Regions from separate parts of the Paenibacillus sp. B-A-8 genome, predicted to be linked through region 1. Evidence: riboswitches for the same ligand, from Rfam matches in the RefSeq annotation. Region 1 holds a riboswitch; each other region holds the start of a gene.
What was found. A riboswitch is a leader RNA that binds a small molecule or an ion and turns the genes downstream of it on or off. The one in region 1 is predicted to bind cyclic di-GMP.
Positions count from the first base shown of each region.

Region 2: it holds a riboswitch for cyclic di-GMP, as region 1 does, so the genes downstream of both, ACN6MV_RS30450 (NPCBM/NEW2 domain-containing protein) here and ACN6MV_RS05015 (glycosyl hydrolase) in region 1, are expected to answer to the same signal.
Region 3: it holds a riboswitch for cyclic di-GMP, as region 1 does, so the genes downstream of both, ACN6MV_RS01875 (anti-repressor SinI family protein) here and ACN6MV_RS05015 (glycosyl hydrolase) in region 1, are expected to answer to the same signal.
Region 4: it holds a riboswitch for cyclic di-GMP, as region 1 does, so the genes downstream of both, ACN6MV_RS02420 (choice-of-anchor A family protein) here and ACN6MV_RS05015 (glycosyl hydrolase) in region 1, are expected to answer to the same signal.

Region 1 covers NZ_CP183882.1:1,122,992-1,127,508, reverse strand. Annotated here, with positions in the region: gene ACN6MV_RS05015 (glycosyl hydrolase) at 105-1,649, opposite strand; cyclic di-GMP riboswitch class I at 1,662-1,741, opposite strand; gene ACN6MV_RS05010 (sugar phosphate nucleotidyltransferase) at 1,878-3,251, opposite strand; gene ACN6MV_RS05005 (UDP-glucose dehydrogenase family protein) at 3,973-4,517, opposite strand, start outside.
Region 2 covers NZ_CP183882.1:6,754,456-6,758,972, forward strand. Annotated here, with positions in the region: gene ACN6MV_RS30450 (NPCBM/NEW2 domain-containing protein) at 1-1,986, opposite strand, end outside; cyclic di-GMP riboswitch class I at 2,242-2,328, opposite strand; gene ACN6MV_RS30455 (hypothetical protein) at 2,486-3,058, opposite strand; gene ACN6MV_RS30460 (EAL domain-containing protein) at 3,168-4,157, opposite strand; gene ACN6MV_RS30465 (Crp/Fnr family transcriptional regulator) at 4,208-4,517, opposite strand, start outside.
Region 3 covers NZ_CP183882.1:414,905-419,421, reverse strand. Annotated here, with positions in the region: gene ACN6MV_RS01895 (hypothetical protein) at 1-874, shown strand, start outside; gene sipW (signal peptidase I SipW) at 876-1,463, shown strand; gene ACN6MV_RS01885 (TasA family protein) at 1,555-2,175, shown strand; gene ACN6MV_RS01880 (helix-turn-helix domain-containing protein) at 2,335-2,664, shown strand; gene ACN6MV_RS01875 (anti-repressor SinI family protein) at 2,872-3,027, opposite strand; cyclic di-GMP riboswitch class I at 3,055-3,139, opposite strand; gene ACN6MV_RS01870 (2-oxoglutarate dehydrogenase E1 component) at 3,612-4,517, shown strand, end outside.
Region 4 covers NZ_CP183882.1:532,935-537,451, reverse strand. Annotated here, with positions in the region: gene ACN6MV_RS02425 (alpha/beta hydrolase) at 1-197, opposite strand, end outside; gene ACN6MV_RS02420 (choice-of-anchor A family protein) at 368-2,674, opposite strand; cyclic di-GMP riboswitch class I at 2,785-2,875, opposite strand; gene ACN6MV_RS02415 (hypothetical protein) at 3,367-3,759, shown strand; gene ACN6MV_RS02410 (2-oxoglutarate dehydrogenase E1) at 3,958-4,296, opposite strand.

The DNA of each region.
Region 1 (4,517 bases):
CATACCTGTTATCGGACAATCGTCTTCTGACCTAATGAGGACTATAGCTTAGTAGCTCTGCAATAACGCAGAGCTACTAAGGATCGACCTTTAATTTTCATCAATCAGGAGACATCCGGAAGAAAAAGCGCACTTGCTGGAACTGTCTCTTTAACTTGACTAGCACTTTCCCACATCAAGCGGACTCTCGCATCGCCTTCATTTTCGTAATACTCCACCTTGATATCATATAGCTGACCAGCCTTCAGCGTAATATTGCCCTTACGCTCAGTGCCACTTTGCTTCGTCCAACTATCAATCACAGATTCCCCATTCACCCAGACACGGATGCCATCATCTGATGTAGTGTAAAATGTATATTGTTCATCATATAAGGGCTTAACTTTACCGCTCCAACGTATGGAGAAACGATCAATCCCAAGGGCGGCATCCGGCGATCCTTGCCGCCAATTGAAATCGATTATTGCATCGGTTCTAATAAGAGCTGCTGCTCCCGATAGCTGCATGTTGTTGTAATACTCTCCTGCAAGCCCCTTCGCGAGAGGAATTGCTGCCTCTCCCTCTTCTTCGGGAGGTGCCGGTGCGGCGCTAGGTGTGGGTACCAAGCTATTATTTAATTTATCTCTAGTCAGGGTATAGCTGCTATTCATAAAAGTTTTGATTGTATCTGCACTGTTATTCTCATAAAGCATTTTTCCCCAGCTCATCATATAAGTCCATTTACTTTGTGATTGTTGAAGCTTCTCCAGATTAGGCATTTCACCATTTTCCCCGATCGCAATCGGTTTGCCCGCGGCTAGACTCAACAAGCTATCATAGTATTTTTGCTGGTAATCATTTTCGTATATGTCTGCTGCCAGGATATCTACTTTATCAGCTCCTGGATAAGTTAACGCATACGGATCTGACCAAACATTGGGAGCATTCGGACTCCATACCCATAGCAAATTATTTAATTTATGAACGTTAACAAAACGGTCATACATAATATTCCAAAGTTTAGAAAAGTTATTTTTCTTCCCCCACCAGAACCAGTTCCCGTTCATTTCATGATAGGGTCTCCAAAGTACCGGGACGTTCGCATCTCGCAAGCTTTTTAGAGATACTGCCACCTTATCAAGTTCAGCAATCAGACTGTTATATTGCTTGGTACCCGGTGTAACGTAACTATCGAATTCACTTTGGCTAAGCGTTTTTTTAACATTATCCCAGTCATAAGAGGTGCCCGGCAGGTTAGCATGAAAAGTCATAGCTACGATTCCGCCCGCTTTATTCCAGTTGATGGCGCTGTTTACCACATTTTTACGCTGCCAGGACATCGTTCCTTCAGACTGGCCACTGATCGCACCCATTTCATAACCGTGAAGAGCTGCATACTGTCCGCTGGTTCCCTTCAGCATATTGTTAATTTCATCTGGACTTTCTAAATAGTCATGTTGGCCAGCAAGGATTCCTTTTCCTGAGATTGAGTAAAAATAGTTAAGCAGCTTTACGGCTTCAGGTGAGGCTCCTGGGGTAACTGGCGTTCCAGAATTTGAAGCAGCTATGACAACAGACGGCGAAATTCCAACAGTAAGCGGAAGTGCAGTCAGAAACAGGACGAGTGACAGAAATGCACCAAACAATCGATACGTACGGTAAGCTTTCAAAATAATCTCCCTTTCGGTAGCCAGGCTGCCACTCTTTCGAAGGCCCTATAGCTTTGCGTCCCTACCTTTCGATAGGTTTGCCTTTTCAATTTAAGAGAAATAATCTCTCTTACCGTAAGTATCGACGACAATTAATGATATATTTAGTGTTTTTATGACTTTTTTTGATAATTGAGTCAATTTACCTGTTTTAAGAAATTCCGAATTGGTTAAATAGATAGGTTAGACCTATGAAATGAATTGTTGTAGTTCTATATCATTCCAGTCTAAAGTAATACGAATATTATCTTCTTCTACTAATTCAGAACCCGTCTGTACCTCTATAAACTCAACATCCGTCAAAGCAAGGATTGCGTGCTTCGTTCCTTCCGGTATACGTACCACGTCCCCAGCCTTCACATTATGTTTTTTCTCATTCAGCACAATACTTGCTTCGCCGCTGACGATTGTCCAAATTTCACTACGTTTGCGATGTAACTGATAGCTGATATTATTCCCCTCGGATATAAAAATCCGTTTAGTCAGCACTTCATTGCCCTCGTCATATTTCACATAATCAATAACTTTGTAATGGCCCCAGCGGCGTTCCTCGTACATCGGTCTCTGTTCAAAGGTCTTCAGCACTTCTTTAATCCGTGGACTCTCGGCTTTATGGGTAACTAGAATCCCATCCGGGCTAGCCGCGATGATCAGATCCTTCGCACCAATTACCGTAATTGGAATATCCAGCTCATTAATCAAGCAAGTCCCCTCAGAATCCGCCGTCACAAAACCCTTGCCTACATGCTTGCTGCTCATTTCCTCTGTTAGCGTATTCCACGTTCCAAGATCCTTCCAGAATCCATCATACGGCTGTACCACAATATGTTCTTCTTTCTCCACCACTTCATAATCAAAGCTGATGGAAGACAATAGCTTATATTGCTTCTGCAATTCTTCATATCCTAAAGGCAACCCTTTACGCTGCAAAATATCTAACAAGTACCCTAGACGGAAGGCAAATACTCCGCAATTCCACAATGCATTTTGCTCGATAAGCTGTTCTGCTTGTATGCGGTCTGGCTTCTCTTGAAAGTGACTCACCTTCATAAAACCGTTCTCCCCCGCCTCTTCGGTGGTAGGAATGATATATCCGTATTTCTCTGAGGCGTGTTCAGGAATAACACCCATTAGAGCCAGATTTGCTCCACTTTCTAGCATAGTCCCTTCAAGCATAGCTATGGTATCGAAAAAGGATGCTTCTACATAAGGGTCAACAGGCAAAATCGCTACCGTCTCCGCTGGAGAAACACCTGCAACCGAATAAAGATAGGTAGCTGTTAAGGCGATAGCCGGAAAAGTATCCCGACGCTCCGGTTCAACGATAATCGGCACATGACTTCCCAGTTGGCTTTGTATCATTTCTACTTGGCCGCGGCCGGTGGCCAGATAAGATGATTCTGCCATTCCCGCTTCCTCCAGCTGTCTCCAGACACGTTGTACCATGGATTCTGGTTCACCTTGAGGGCTTTCAAGTACCTTTAGAAATTGCTTTGAACGTGAGTCGTTGGACAACGGCCATAACCGTTTACCTGAACCGCCTGATAGAAGTACCATTTTCATAGAATGAACCCTCCTTAATATATGGAAATCGAGCATAATTGAATTGTTATCAAAACGTATAGCTTCCGCTTAGCCTTAGTTCGAGCGGATGCATTTTAAAAAAATTTATTAGGTATGAACCACTCCAAGGGATTTTGGACTTCCGATCGCTGTTATCCTCAGATTTCCTGATTTGAACCGCCGCCAGCGGTAGAAATCCGAGGATAGCATATGCTTTCGAAGCTAGCTTTCCTACGGAAATCTTTCGGGCGAACACTCCGTTTCTACAGTTCCAAATTCCCTTTCCGTTCTTTACCTAACCAACTGCTTCTTAATTCTAATCCGTGCTGCACCGAGCTGTGCCAGCCGGAAGCAAGCACGTTTTTCTAAAGATTGGCTTCTGCTCCTATGGAGGCAGCAGCCAACGCAAGTACTACTACAACAACAAGGTTATCTGCTACTGCGATAAACAATCAGAGTACCTAACTTTATAAATTGCTTAGAAACTTAAGATAAGGGAATGGAGTGACGGAGGGGAATTTTGGAACTGTAAGAGCGATAGCGTCCGCCTAAAAGCTTTCCGTAGGAAAGCTCACTTCGTAAGCATAAGCTTTTCCGGATTTCTACAGCTATTAGCGGTTAGAATCAGGAAATCTGCAGACAACAGCGGCTGGAAGTCCAAACATTCACCGCAGTTGCGACTGACACTTAACACAAAAATCTCAAGTTCAATATATATAGATTAAACCGCTCCAGCCACACTAGCAGAATAACCGCTCAATCCACCCATCTGCGGGCGGCCGACAGAATGATAAACGAGGCCGGTACCCTCGATTTGCTCCTTGGAATACACATTGCGTCCATCGATCAGCACCCCATTACGCATGCTTTTCGCCAGCTGATGCAGATCAATGTCCTTGAGTAGGCTCCAATCGGTAAGCAGGCATACGGCATCGCTGCCCTCAGCCGCTTCCTCTGGCAGATTGCACCAACGAAGCTGCGGATGATCATATTGCTGCCTAAAATTTGTAGCTGCGATTGGATCATACAGTTTAACCGTAGCCCCTTCAGCCACCAGCGCCTCTACAATCTCTCTGGCGGGAGCTTCGCGGACATCATCAGTGTTAGGCTTGAAAGCAAGCCCCCAGATCCCAATCGTCGAACCGCGCAGACTGCCAAGTGATTCATGCAGCTTGGAGATGATCATAAACCGTTGTCCTTTGTTCACTTCGACTACAGATTTCAATAATTTGAATTCGTAATCGACGTTGCCCGCAATTTGAATGA
Region 2 (4,517 bases), 1.3 Mb from region 1:
AAGTTTGCGATCTTGAACATTCGGATGTGCTGCCTTATCTTCATCTATTTTTTGTTTGTAGGTGGTTAGGAAGGCTTTGAATTGTTCTGGATCTGTGGTCTTTGTCATCATAGGGATCTTCGTAAGCCCCTCGAACCGGATCAAAGGTGCTTTTCCTTGTTGCTCAGCTGTATATGGATTGACGATATATACTGTACCGCCCTTAGTCACATCATGTGCATAATAACTATTCGTCGCGAACTCAGGAACGGTTATAGTGTTTTTACCAGGACGTAATTGCACGCTTCTAGCCCAAACATTCCAAGCCGCCTCTTGTTGCGAAAATACTATTGCAGGCAATTTATCAGTAGAAGCTGCATCTACATAAACATTGATTGTATCTCCAGGCATTGCAACGAGTCCCGTAGGTTGGTTGTTCGTACCGAAACCAATTCTCAGGTTTTGCTGTGCATGCTTTTTCATATCTCCACGCTGTTCAGCCTCAATAATGGTGCCTTCGGTTTGAACTTCACCATTTACTAGCTTCTTAGCCAAATCCAATGAGTCTTTAAGGATTGGATAGAGCGGATGTACTTTTGCCGCCTCTTCTAATTCATTGATTGCATTGGCGCTATTATAAGCAGGAACAACCGCACTCATCGTTCCATCTGTGAAAATACCATTCACAGCTTCGCTTACTTTATCCTCTGTATAAAATCTAAATTCAGCCGCAAAAGGTCTGTTAATATTGGCTTTTGTGAACTTGAATTTCAATCTTTTAAACTTCGTAGGCTCGAATTTAAACTCCAGAAAGTCGTTCGTACTAGTCGCGGTTCCGCTAGATACGAGCTGAAAGGTCTCTCCCTTACTCGTCTCTGATGCATAGATTTCAAAAGCTTCTGGGAACCCTTTGCGATTATCTCTAGCCAGGAAAGCCACTCTGTCTAATACTTTGGCCTGTGCTAATTCAAACACGACTTCATTCGTGAAGCTGTCGTCATTATTTTTGTTCGTTTCCCAATGTGTATTCGGCAGATCATCGAGCATGTATTCCGGTTTCGTACCTGGGTAGCTTCCACCATTCACCGTTACTTTTGATACGTTTGAGTTTGGCATTCTGTAAGCTTCGCTATAGGCATTTTCATATGCTGTGCCATACCCCTTTAACTTCGAAACCTTAGCTGCCGTTTCCTCTACTTGATGGTTTTCCAGAAGCACCTTTGCATTCTCTATATCTGCTTGAAACTGCGTGTACAGTGGATGTAACTGCACTTCTTGTTCTAAAGCCGTTAATTTCTCCACCGTATTAAATGCTGCGCTAACTTGACTCAAGGTATCATCTGTAAATAAATTTTTCATTTTAGCGGATACGGTATCTTCTTTGTAAAAAGAAAACTCTGCTGCACTCGCCCAATCCTGATTAGCTTTTTTGTAGACAAATTTAAGTCTCTTGAAAGCTGTAGGTGCAAACTCAATCTCCACAACATCTCCTGCTCCGCCTTTATATTCTCCAGAGGATATTAGTGTAAAATCGCCTGCATCCGTAGTTGAGCCATAAATATCAAATTCCTGAGCAAACCCCTTACCCTTTGCACCGGATTGTCTTGCAGCATATACGATTCTATTTAATTCCGTGGACTCATTAAAAACAAAGACAACCTCGTTCGTAAACGTTGAGCTATTCGGTTTGCCCGTTTCCCAATGCGTACTCATATCGCCATCAATAGCCTTAGCTATTGGTGAACCTGAGTAGTTGCCACCATTATTCGTGATGGATTTAATATTTGCAGGATTCATTTTAAAAACATCGTTATAAGCGCTAAGGATAGCCTTTCCATACAGATCAAACGGAATAACTGACGCACTGCTTAATAGCTCAGCTTTGCTTTGTACTACGCTGTTCACTACACTTACCTTGCTTACATCACTTGCTAAAGCATAACCTGCCTCGCTCGAAAAACTGGCTATCATGGCTGCCGATGTAGCGATTGCAATCATTTTTTTCATCTTTTCTACCCCCAGATGTAATATGAATCTCTTCAGTACCCAAAAATGGGCACAAAAAAAACTACCCCAAAAGAGTAGCTTGATTGCGTATAAAGTCCATAAAAATTAAGACTTAATTTTTATTAAACTTTAACAAGCATAAACGCCCCGACGCCCTTCTAAGGACGATACGCGTTTAAGCGAGAAATATAAGACATTAAGTATAGGTGTATAACTTATACTCACTTATATTTTAACAAAAAGCGTAATACACTCTTTGGCAGCTGGCTGACAATAGTTATAATAACCTTAGTCCCTATAGCTTTGCGTCCCTACATTTCCATAGGTTTGCCTATGAAGTTTCGAATACATTACAAAGAGTAACATAACGCTACATCTGATCGCATGATTAATTGGTATGAAATCCGAATAGGTAATTGCAATTAGTTTTTCTGTTCTGATAGATATTTTTTATTAACTATCCCAGACTATGAATGATACTTTAGAACTGCTTAGCGGCTTAATCTCCTAGCCCAAACAAACGCCGGAACCAATTCCACACATCACCCGTGATCGGAATTAACCCGAAACCATGCTCTCCAACAGCGATTACACCATATGCCCATTGTCCAATAGCTATCGCACCTCCAGCGATTCGCCCTATGGCTATCGCCCCAAACGCCGTATCGCCTATGGCTATCGCTCCCAATGCTTTTTCGGCTATCGCGATCGCTCCCACAGCCACTCCTGCAATCGCAATTGCTCCCGCGGCAAAGCCAAGCCAACTAAGTGCTATCGCTCCGAGCGCTAACCACATCCCCAGTGATATAGCACCTACGGATAGTACACCGACGCTTATTGCACCTATGGATATCAAGCCTATAGCTACATCTCCAATAGCAATTAAACCAACAGCCGTCTTCACTTGTGGCTTGCTTCCGTAACCATACCCCTGACCTGAGTATCGACCCAAATTGCTGCGAATACTTACCACCGGAAATGATGGAGACGGCCATTGATAATCAATTTCCCGTCCACCTAACCCTCTAGAATCCGCCCAGCGCGTGATGTACTTATGCCATTTCATATCCATCCCGTCCCCCTTCTCAATTACCTTAATTATACAACCCCGGGGTTTACCTGTACTCAGACTCTGACCTGAAATCCATCTCATCCTCTAGACGGAGATATGCTCCTTAGGATCACTGTTTGGGAATAGGATCAGGCTTTCCAAATAAATATCCCTGAAACAACTGATAACCACTCTGCTTGAGCCATTCAAAGTCCTCTCTAAACTCCACACCTTCTGCTAAAGGAACGGATTGGATTTCTAAAGCTTTTTCTAAAAATTGTTTAGCTATTTTCTGTTTGTTCAGATCGCTGGACACACCCTGAACATATTTCATATCCAGCTTCATGTAATGGGGTTTAAGCTCCAATAACATCTCGATCGTGCTGAAGCCCTCGCCAACATCATCTAGAGCGTATTCAAATCCCCGATCCTTGTAATATGTCAAAATAGCTTTCAAATGAGCGAGATCATCCACTTTCTCCGTCTCAACAACTTCAAAGACAAAAAGAGAGGGATCGACGCCTAATTGATTGGCCAGTTCAACAGTTGATCTTAAGCAGAACTCTGGCGCGTAGATCGACGTTGGGATAAAATTAATAAAGGTTTTTTTATTTAAGGGTGCAGCATATTTTACAGCAGTCATTCTACATAACCGGTCTAAAGCATATAAACGCCCACGATTCCGTGCCGCCGCAAAAATCTCATTAGGATAGATAAGGGACCCATCATCTTTTTTAAATCTGGATAGGAGCTCGTATGCAAAAATCTCTTCCCGTACGTTCACAATCGGTTGGAAGTGACAAGTAACTAAACCCTTAGTTATAACCTCATCAATCCACTCCATATTAAGTACAGTGGGTAATTCGGATAGAGGTCTCCATGTTTGGTCATCTATACGGAATTCAAACTGCTCCGACTCCATATGGTCATTACAGAAATCTAGAAAATCCCGCACCCCAGCCTCCTTAATCGTAATCACATTTTCTTCCACCTTATGTATCGTATTACTTCTACTCAAATGATGAATAACCTCAGGTAAAATCCTTAGATTAAGCTCACCATGAGCCTTGATTTCAAAATTCAACTCACTTACTACACAATGATTACATGCCACATTCATAACCCCCTTTAATAATCAATTCTCTGAAAAAGATCCCGGAACTGCTCTTCTCAATCGAAATCCGTATACTCTAGTAAATACGTCGGGTCTAACACGGTGATCTGCTGATGTTGAATATCAATAATCTTTTGCTCCTGCAGATCTTTAAGCACAAGAGTAGCCGTCTCCCTTAATGTTCCGATCATATCCGCGAACTGCTGATGGGTCAATCGAAGATCAATCCTCTGTTTGCCTTGCTCCTCTACTCCGAATCTTTGGTATAGTCTTCTTAGTGTAAATATCGCACGCGCTCTCGCATCATGAAATTTCATTTCATGTAATAACCGATTCGATAAAAATAAACGGTCCATTTGCAACAGC
Region 3 (4,517 bases), 710 kb from region 1:
TGATGGCGTTAATGAGCAATTGGCCACCAACAGCCAAATTTGGAACGAAATCAATAGTGAGCTGAACGCAGCAGCAGCCGTATTATTCCAGATTGGAGGATATATGACCTCTCTAGATTCAAACTGTTTAGAAATCAAGGATGAACAATTCTTCAGTGAGCTGCAAAATAGCCTGAATCAAAGTGGTGTAATCTCTGAATCCCTGAATGCTTCCTTAAATGGAGTCATCCAATACCTAAATTCTATTCACGACATCGGTCTTCCGTTTGCTTCGGTAGTGACCAGTGATGTATATGGACAACCAGAGTTACGCAATGAGGCGTTTCAGCAGCCGTTCCCCTACCTGATTGCTTTTAGTCAACCGGCTGGCAATATCTCTAGCGAGCTTACCTCCACTTATGAAAATCTCAATACTGAAATGAATGATCTTAAAGAATCAGCTACTTCAGGCATCAGCACTCTTCAGAGTCAGCTCCAATTGATCAGTCAAACCCGCGAACAACAATTGGAAGCCCTTGAGAAAGCCCGATTAGAGGCGCTGGAACAAGCGAAGAAAGAAGAACGTTTGGCCCTGGAGAAAAAAGAAAAGCAAGAAGCAGAGGACAAAGCGAAAGCTGAAGCTGAAGAGAAAGCAAAAACGGAAGCGACTCCACCGACAGGTGAAGCTGCTCCAGAGAACATAAATAAAGAGCAACCTGAAGCCCCAGCTACTAACCCGGTCGATCCGGAAGTTGGTGAAGAGCCAACGATTCCACAAGATATACCACAGCAAAAGGTTCCTCAGGAGACGCCAAAGGCGGAAGCTACAACCTCTTCCCCGCCGGCAGCAACACCAGCTCCTTCGGCCCCTCAACAAGACAAAGGTGGAGAATAATATGCGGATTAAAAAAATGATCAACAATACATTATCGAGCATCATGCTTGTGATCTTTATTCTGCTGGTGATAGCCGTAGTGTTATCCAAGGCCTCCGGCGGTGAACCTGCCTTCTTCGGATACCAGATCAAATCGGTACTCTCAGGTTCGATGGAGCCAGGGATTCAAACCGGATCGATTGTCGCTTTAAAACCCGGAGGAGATATGAATCGCTTCAAAAAAGGCGATGTTATCACCTTTAGAAATGAAGAAAACCTGCTCATTACTCACCGTGTTGTAGAAGCAACAATGAACAATGCTACTGGTGAAGCCATGTATCGCACGAAAGGCGATAACAATGATGCGCCTGATATGAACCCTACCAGTTCCACGAATGTTGTAGCTGAGTATGCAGGGGTCACCGTACCTTATGTAGGTTACGCTATGAATTTCGCAGTTTCCAAAGCTGGAAGTGTTGTGCTCATGATCGTACCAGGCTTGATGCTCCTGCTCTATGCCCTGTATTCATCATGGAAGGCTGTAGCTGCACTCGAAAAGAAAAATGCGGCTATACTGCCCACCTCTCCACCTCCAACTGAAATACAGTAATTCGTTGATTGTCCGCTTCCGCTTACGAACCGGAAGTTACAATATATAACTTTTATAAAAAAACCACAAAAACCGAGGAGGAATTTTAATTATGGGTATCAAAAAAACATTGGGTCTTGGCGTAGCATCTGCAGCACTGGGTTTATCATTGATTGGTGGAGGAACTTTCGCTTACTTTAGCGACACTGCACAAAGCACCGCTACATTCGCAGCAGGTACACTGGATTTGAACTCTGATCCTTCTGTTATCGTTGATTTGAAGGATCTGAAGCCAGGCGATACGATCAAAAGAGACTTCAAACTAAAAAATGACGGTACACTTGATATCGGTTCGATCCTCCTCAAAACAGCTACCTCTATTAATGATGTAGGTGGTAACAACGGCGCTAACGATTTGGCAAAATTCATCAAAGTTAAATTCCTGGTGAATAAAGATAAAAGCGGCATCTTACCTGGTAGTGAAGAGAAAGTAGTTTGGGAAACTACCCTGGCCGATTTGAAGACTCAGACACCGGATCTCGTAAAAAACACTGGACTTGATGCAATCTGGGGTACTAGCGAAGCATCTGGAATTAAGGCCGGCACAAATGATAGCTTCACCGTTCAATTCGAATTTGTTGATAACGGCCAAGAGCAAAACTACTTCCAAAAAGATTCATTAACTCTGACTTGGGATTTCGTAGGTAAGCAAACTGCTGGATCCGCTAAATAATCTAATAAGTCTTCCATTCGAAGAGCAGCAGATTCTTATTCCGGAAAGCGGATAAGTAGATGCTGCTTTTTTCTTTACAATAATCTTTGTCGAATTTATTGATATTTGCTATACTAATAACAAAAATTACGGAGGGGCGTCAGCATAGTGCCACAAAATATGGGCCAACGTATCCAGCATCTCCGCCTAGAAAAGGGATTGTCCCTATCTGAGCTTGCGGACAGAGCGGATGTTGCTAAGTCGTATCTTAGCAATGTGGAGAGAAACATCCAATCCAATCCTTCAATCCAATTTATCGAAAAGATCGCCGACGCGCTTCAGGTATCCATCCACGCTTTGCTCTATGGAGAACCTAATGATGCTGAGGAATCACCTTTAGATTCGGAATGGTTCCGATTGGTGCAGGAAGCTATGGCCTCAGGCATAAGCAAACGCGAATTCAAGGAGTTTCTGGACTACCAGAAATGGCGCCTGGATCAGAAGGATTAATCCTTCCATCTGATCTGATAAGATCCTCTTCTACTCATACTATCAAGCATAAGCGCCTTCGTTCTCCTATATGGACTGCGAAGGCGTTTTATATTCTACTAGAATATAAGGACAGTGTGTCATCTGAAACTTATAGCTTCTTATATAAAGAAAAAAAGCACAGCGAGTTATCGCTGTGCTCATTTGATATGTAATGCTCTGAATGTATTACTGCACGGCTTGCACAGTCTTCTCATGAAAGAAGCGACGAATTTCATCTGCCTTTATGCCAGCCTTCTTAGCTGCTAATAATAAATGGACCCACTCTACGTCTAGATCAATGACCTGCTGTTCTCTGTTGCTTCCCTGGTTGGACTTGTCCAAAAAATCTCCTCCTAAGATTTTACGTCCCCAGGCAATCCGGCTGTCATAGTATTTCTACCTTAGACCCGCGACTTTGTGCCCCTGCCTTTCGGCAAGTTTACCTTTTACTGGACCCTTTACGTGAAAGGATCTACTTTGAAATATATGAAAAACGCTAACTGCAATAACATTATACTATACTAAAGTGAAAAAGTGTGTCGATTTCTGATTAGTTTTTCCATTAAAAAACAAAAAATAGAAGTTCTTTTATAGAATTTCCTGTCCTATTATCGCGATACTCGTCTTATTCATAAAATTATATAAGCCAATATAATAATGTCCCATTCCCTATTTAGTTAAAATTAAGGATAATAGAATCATTTTAGTAGGCCTTTAGAATGGGTAATAAAAAAGAACAACTCTTTATTTAGTAGAATAAGCTAACCCATACCATTTTGCGAACGTATTAGACGAAAGAATGAATTGATTACATGTGTGGAAAGTAGCACAATAAGATGAGGAATGAAACCGCAATCATCACAGCTCCTACAAGCATTGACACAAAATGTCACGTATGGAGTTCATCCGTTGAGGAGGATGTATTCATGGCAGCCAAAGAGCCCTATAACGAATCCATTTGGAGTAAGTATTATGGACCCAATTTAGGCTACATTCAAGAAAGATACGAGCAATTTGTGAAAGACCCAACCACCGTAGAGAATAATTATCGCGAACTTTTTACAAATTCGGGTCCCCCACCATTAACACCGGATAGCGAACCGGCTCCACAGCCTCGCATTTCGGGAGACACCGAATGGCTTAGAAAAGCAGTAAGAGCTTCCAAGTTAATCGCTAATATTCGTATATATGGCCATATGGCCGCTGAAATTGATCCGCTTGAGCGGGACCACAATCCCATGGCTAAATATCTCGAACTTGAAACCTATGGGCTGACCCGTGAGGATCTGATCGCATTACCTGCCACACTCATTTGGGAGAATGCACCAAATGACGTGCATACCGGATGGGATGCTGTTCAGCGTATGCGTCAGGCATATACCAAAACTATCGCCTATGAATTCGGGCATGTGCATGAGGAAAAAGAATTGCAATGGCTGAATAGACAGGCAGAATCCACTAGCTCACCAGCACCTTTAAATAATTCAGAACGCAAAGAACTACTGAACCGCCTAATTCAAGTAGAGCAATTCGAAACCTTCCTCCACAAGACCTTTGTGGGTCAGAAACGTTTCAGCTTGGAAGGCAACGACGCTCTTGTGCCGATGCTCGATGAAATCGTACGCGCTGCTGCGCATGACGGTGCAGAGCATATTCTGATGGGTATGGCGCACCGCGGCCGTCTCAACGTTCTCGCACATATTTTAGGCAAACCTTATGATATTATATTTTCAGAGTTTCATCATTCTCCAAACAAGGAGCTCTTCCCTTCCGAAGGCTCTACAGGAATTAACTATGGCTGGACGGGTGATGTGAAATACCATCTCGGTGCA
Region 4 (4,517 bases), 590 kb from region 1:
TTCTCAAAGCTCTGACTGGAGATCCAATCCTTCCCCTCCCCCCAAGAAGCCCCGGCAACCGGGGGATCAACCTTCAAGTCACGATTATTACTCAGAAATTCCTTCGGCGCTCGTTTAATAGCAATACCATAAAAGAAAAAGCCCGCAAAGATCAGAGCCCCTATGACGATGATCGCACTAATGAAGAACCATACCAATTCATCTTCCCCGTCCTTTCCTCATATCCGTTGTAAATCAGTATAGCATCTGCTTAGATTGCTCCAAAATATATCAATCATTACAAAATAAAGCCGCTATCGGAATAAGTACCGAAAGCGGCTCTTTTCTGTTCTGGCATACCTTGTGTTCTCGTTATAATTACCGTTTATTATTTCTTGTTGGAGAATCTATTTCTCATTAGCAATCCAATAAGTGCAAAACCTAGACCAGCTACATAATAAGGGACTGGACTTGATTCTCCCGTTTTCGGAAGTTCATCCACAGGTGGATTACCTAGCGGGATTGTATCATCCACCACGGCGATATCCTCTGGTGACGGTGTTGGCGTTACCTCCGTTACTGATCCTAATGGAATCTCGTCATCATCAACAAGTACCTCTGTACTACCCGACGGTGTTGGTGTTGGTACTGGTACTGGCGTCGATGAAGCTACAGGTCCAAGTGGCACAGGGTCATCATTAACGACGATAATGCCAATTACGGAGGATGGCGTTGGTGTTGGGAATACCGGAGCCACCGGTGACGGAGTCGGTGTTGGTGTTACCTCAGACGACGGAGTCGGCGTTGGTGTTGCTTCAGACGACGGAGTCGGCGTTGGTGTTGCTTCAGACGACGGAGTCGGTGTTGGTGTTGCCTCAGACGACGGAGTCGGCGTTGGTGTTGCTTCAGACGACGGAGTCGGCGTTGGTGTTGCCTCAGACGACGGAGTCGGCGTTGGTGTCACGTCCGGCGTTGGTGTCGGCGTCACGTCCGGCGTTGGTGTTGGCGTCACAGTCGGCGTTGGTGTTGGCGTCACGTCCGGCGTTGGTGTTGGCGTCACGTCCGGCGTCGGCGTTGGTGTCACGGCCGGCGTTGGTGTTGGCGTCACAGTCGGCGTCGGTGTTGGCGTCACGTCCGGCGTTGGTGTCGGCGTCACAGTCGGCGTTGGTGTCGGCGTCACAGTCGGCGTTGGTGTTGGCGTCACAGTCGGCGTTGGTGTGTGTGTTGGTTTTGGTGTGTGCGTTGGTTTCGGCGTTGGTGTTGGCTTCGGCGTTGGTGTTGGTTTCGGCGTTGGTGTTGGTTTCGGCGTTGGTGTTGGCTTCGGCGTTGGTGTTGGCTTCGGCGTTGGTGTTGGCTTCGGCGTTGGTGTTGGCTTCGGCGTTGGTGTTGGTTTTGGCGTTGGTGTCACGGTCGGTGTTGGCGTCACGGTCGGCGTTGGTGTCACGCACGGCGTCGGTGTTGGTGTCACGGTCGGCGTTGGTGTCACGGTCGGCGTTGGTGTTGGCGACGGTGTTGGTGTTGGTGTCACGGTCGGCATCGGTGTTGGTGTCACGGTCGGCGTCGGTGTTGGTGTCACAGTCGGCGTCGGTGTTGGTGTCACAGTCGGCGTCGGTGTTGGCGTCGCAGTCGGCGTCGGTGTTGGCGTCACAGTCGGCGTCGGTGTTGGCGTCACAGTCGGCGTTGGTGTTGGTGTCACGGTCGGCGTCGGTGTTGGCGTCACAGTCGGCGTCGGTGTCACGGTCGGCGTCGGTGTCACGGTCGGCGTCGGTGTTGGCGTCACGGTCGGTGTTGGTGTTGGCGTCACAGTCGGCGTTGGTGTTGGTGTCACGGTCGGCGTTGGTGTCGGAGGTGGTTCCTCCCCTCCATATGGATACCAATGCATCTGTACCCCACCAGCAAATCCCTTTGCAATCAGTGTCCCATGCAGTTCACCAGAATTATAAGTTACTTTCGCATGCGGAGCTAGGATAGTTCCTTCTATCGTTAAACTTCCTATGTTTACAGTGCTAGCTTCATAAAAATTAAATAATACCTTGTTAGGGCTGCCTCCCCATATTTGAAAACTTGGAATTTCAACTGAACTTCCGCTAACGTTAACGATAACTGTGGCGTTATTTGCAATATTAAACTGTAAGCCATTAGCATTAGCGAAATCGGCAGCACTTAGATTAAGAACGTTAAATGATTCCGGAGCATCAATTGTTATTTTCCCATATTCCTTTTTGAAAGTTCCAACTGTAGTAAGTGAAGAGAATTCATTAGAACGTCCGATAAGAAATTGCTCTTCAGCATCAAAATCAATAGGCGTTCCTTTTCTCGCTGGTTCTTTAAGATCTACACCGTTGCTGGAAAAAACACCACCATAAACGGATGCTCCATGAATAGTACCATTAGTAAAAGTAATGTCATTACCAGCAATAAGAACATCTCCACCTGGATTATCCTTGGATACGCCGTAATTCTGCAATGTAATGTTACCTTTGGCGGCAAGGCGCCCATGAACCTGATCATTAGATTGTTTGAAATCCCCAAAAATAAAAGTATTAAAATTCCCTGCAATACCTAACACAGGTGTAGGAGTATAGGGAGGTACCTCCCCTGCTGCATTTACCAAATGCCCTCCGGAAAGTCCATTGCCTACCATTAAAGCCCCCGCTAATACTAGTGAGAGTAGCGGTTTTATTCTTCTTTTCAAAAAGCACACCTCCTAAATCTATCATTTATATCTAATCAGAATAATTACCAGAAACTCTAAAAGACCTAACAACAAAAAAGACCGCCAAAAAAGAAGTAGAATTCCCTTCTCATGGCAGTCGGACGGTCATAGTGTCCTTAAGACACTTTAGACTCCTGGACTTTGCGTCCCACCCTTTCGGGCGGTTTGCTATTATCATGATTATATATGTATACCCTTTGCAAAATAGAACCGGCAGTTTAAGCATCCTATTAAATAATCGTCTATGACTTTTAATACTTTCGAACTAATAATAGTTTAGCGCTCCGCCCCCACAAATGTCAATCAATTCCTTTTAATAATCATACACATTAACCAGCACAAAAAAAGCACCTAAAGGCGCTTCACGCAAAAGTTTTTATTCAATTTTAAAGTAACTGTATATAGCCTAATATCGATATCCATAATGGAATACTAAAAATCAAACCAAATACCAATCCACGGCGGAGACTTCCTTCCTCTCTCATCCTAATTCTCCTTTTCATAAGCTTAAATCATTAATTTTTATTATTACAATTTTAATATATTTTATTCTTTCTATTTTCGTTGTGAATTTAATCACATTGGACTGGCTGTTTAGAAATACCATTGATTATTTTTGGGATATCGGGGTAGAATACGAATATACGTTCCCATTAGAGGTGATGAGATTCATGCATAGAGCTGAAAGCAGAGACAACATGCTGGTGAAATCTTATTTATTGCTTCCGATGATTTTATCAGCTTTCGAACGGGACTCCGCCATTTTATCTACACATTTACGAACGCCCGCCCCCTATCTGGAGGTTCTTGGAACCGCCGCGGCAGTAGCTACAGCAGATCTAAGAGATGTTCGTTCGGAAATGAGAAAACGGGGAATCAAGGTATATGAGCAGAACAGGCTCAACACAGGGATAGAAGCCAAATTTATATGCCGCGGATACCATGAACGAATGCTGCTGTTAAACGACATCGTTGCTGCACAAGCTGCTATTCATATGCGCAGATATCTCGGGCTGGATATTTCATCTTTTAAGAGCTATGAAGGGCAGTATCAGATTAAGTAAAGCCGCGTAAGAAGTTACGCCCCTCCCCCCATTTCCATTAGCGAACAAAAAAATAGGCCTTACCATGGGAGTTGGCAAGACCTAAGAGATTTATACCACAAAACACTGGGGGGTGTTTGGTGTCTTCAATATATACCCCGAACCTGAAAATAAGATGATGCTCACATGAAAATCACATTAAAAAGATCAATTTTTGGTTTAGGCTAGATCTGGATGCTCCCATAAGCTTAATCTGCCCTTAGCCGGTACAGGATGACTTAACTGATGAACATCTTCAAGCTTCCAAGCAAAACACCCTTCACTATAGTCACCAAAATCATATTCATTTCCCTTTATCCATTCCCTTAGGTCCACCTCCGGTGTAACCTCATAACACCCCGTGAGTTGACCTAACGCAATGATAACCCCTGTTGGTAAATTTATTGCTGTATAACCATGCTTCCCCAATATCGACCTGAATGGTTCCTGTTCACATATCTTCTTATCTATCCTCATTCCGGCATGAATACCCAACCCCCGCGGTAGGCTGTTCTCCATGATCGAGTTTCGAACTGTTTTTCACCAAGAGCAATCAACGTTGCCCAAGGCTGTCGTATCGTTAAACACCGCATCATATCCATCCCCTCGGAAGATACAGAAAAGCGTGGTCTCCGAATTCCCGGAATACCGCGGTTAACTGGTTCGCGCTTAATGAGTTCATAGTAATATCCCCTTTAACTATATGATTAATTAAACCTATTAAAAGGAAAAATGTACAT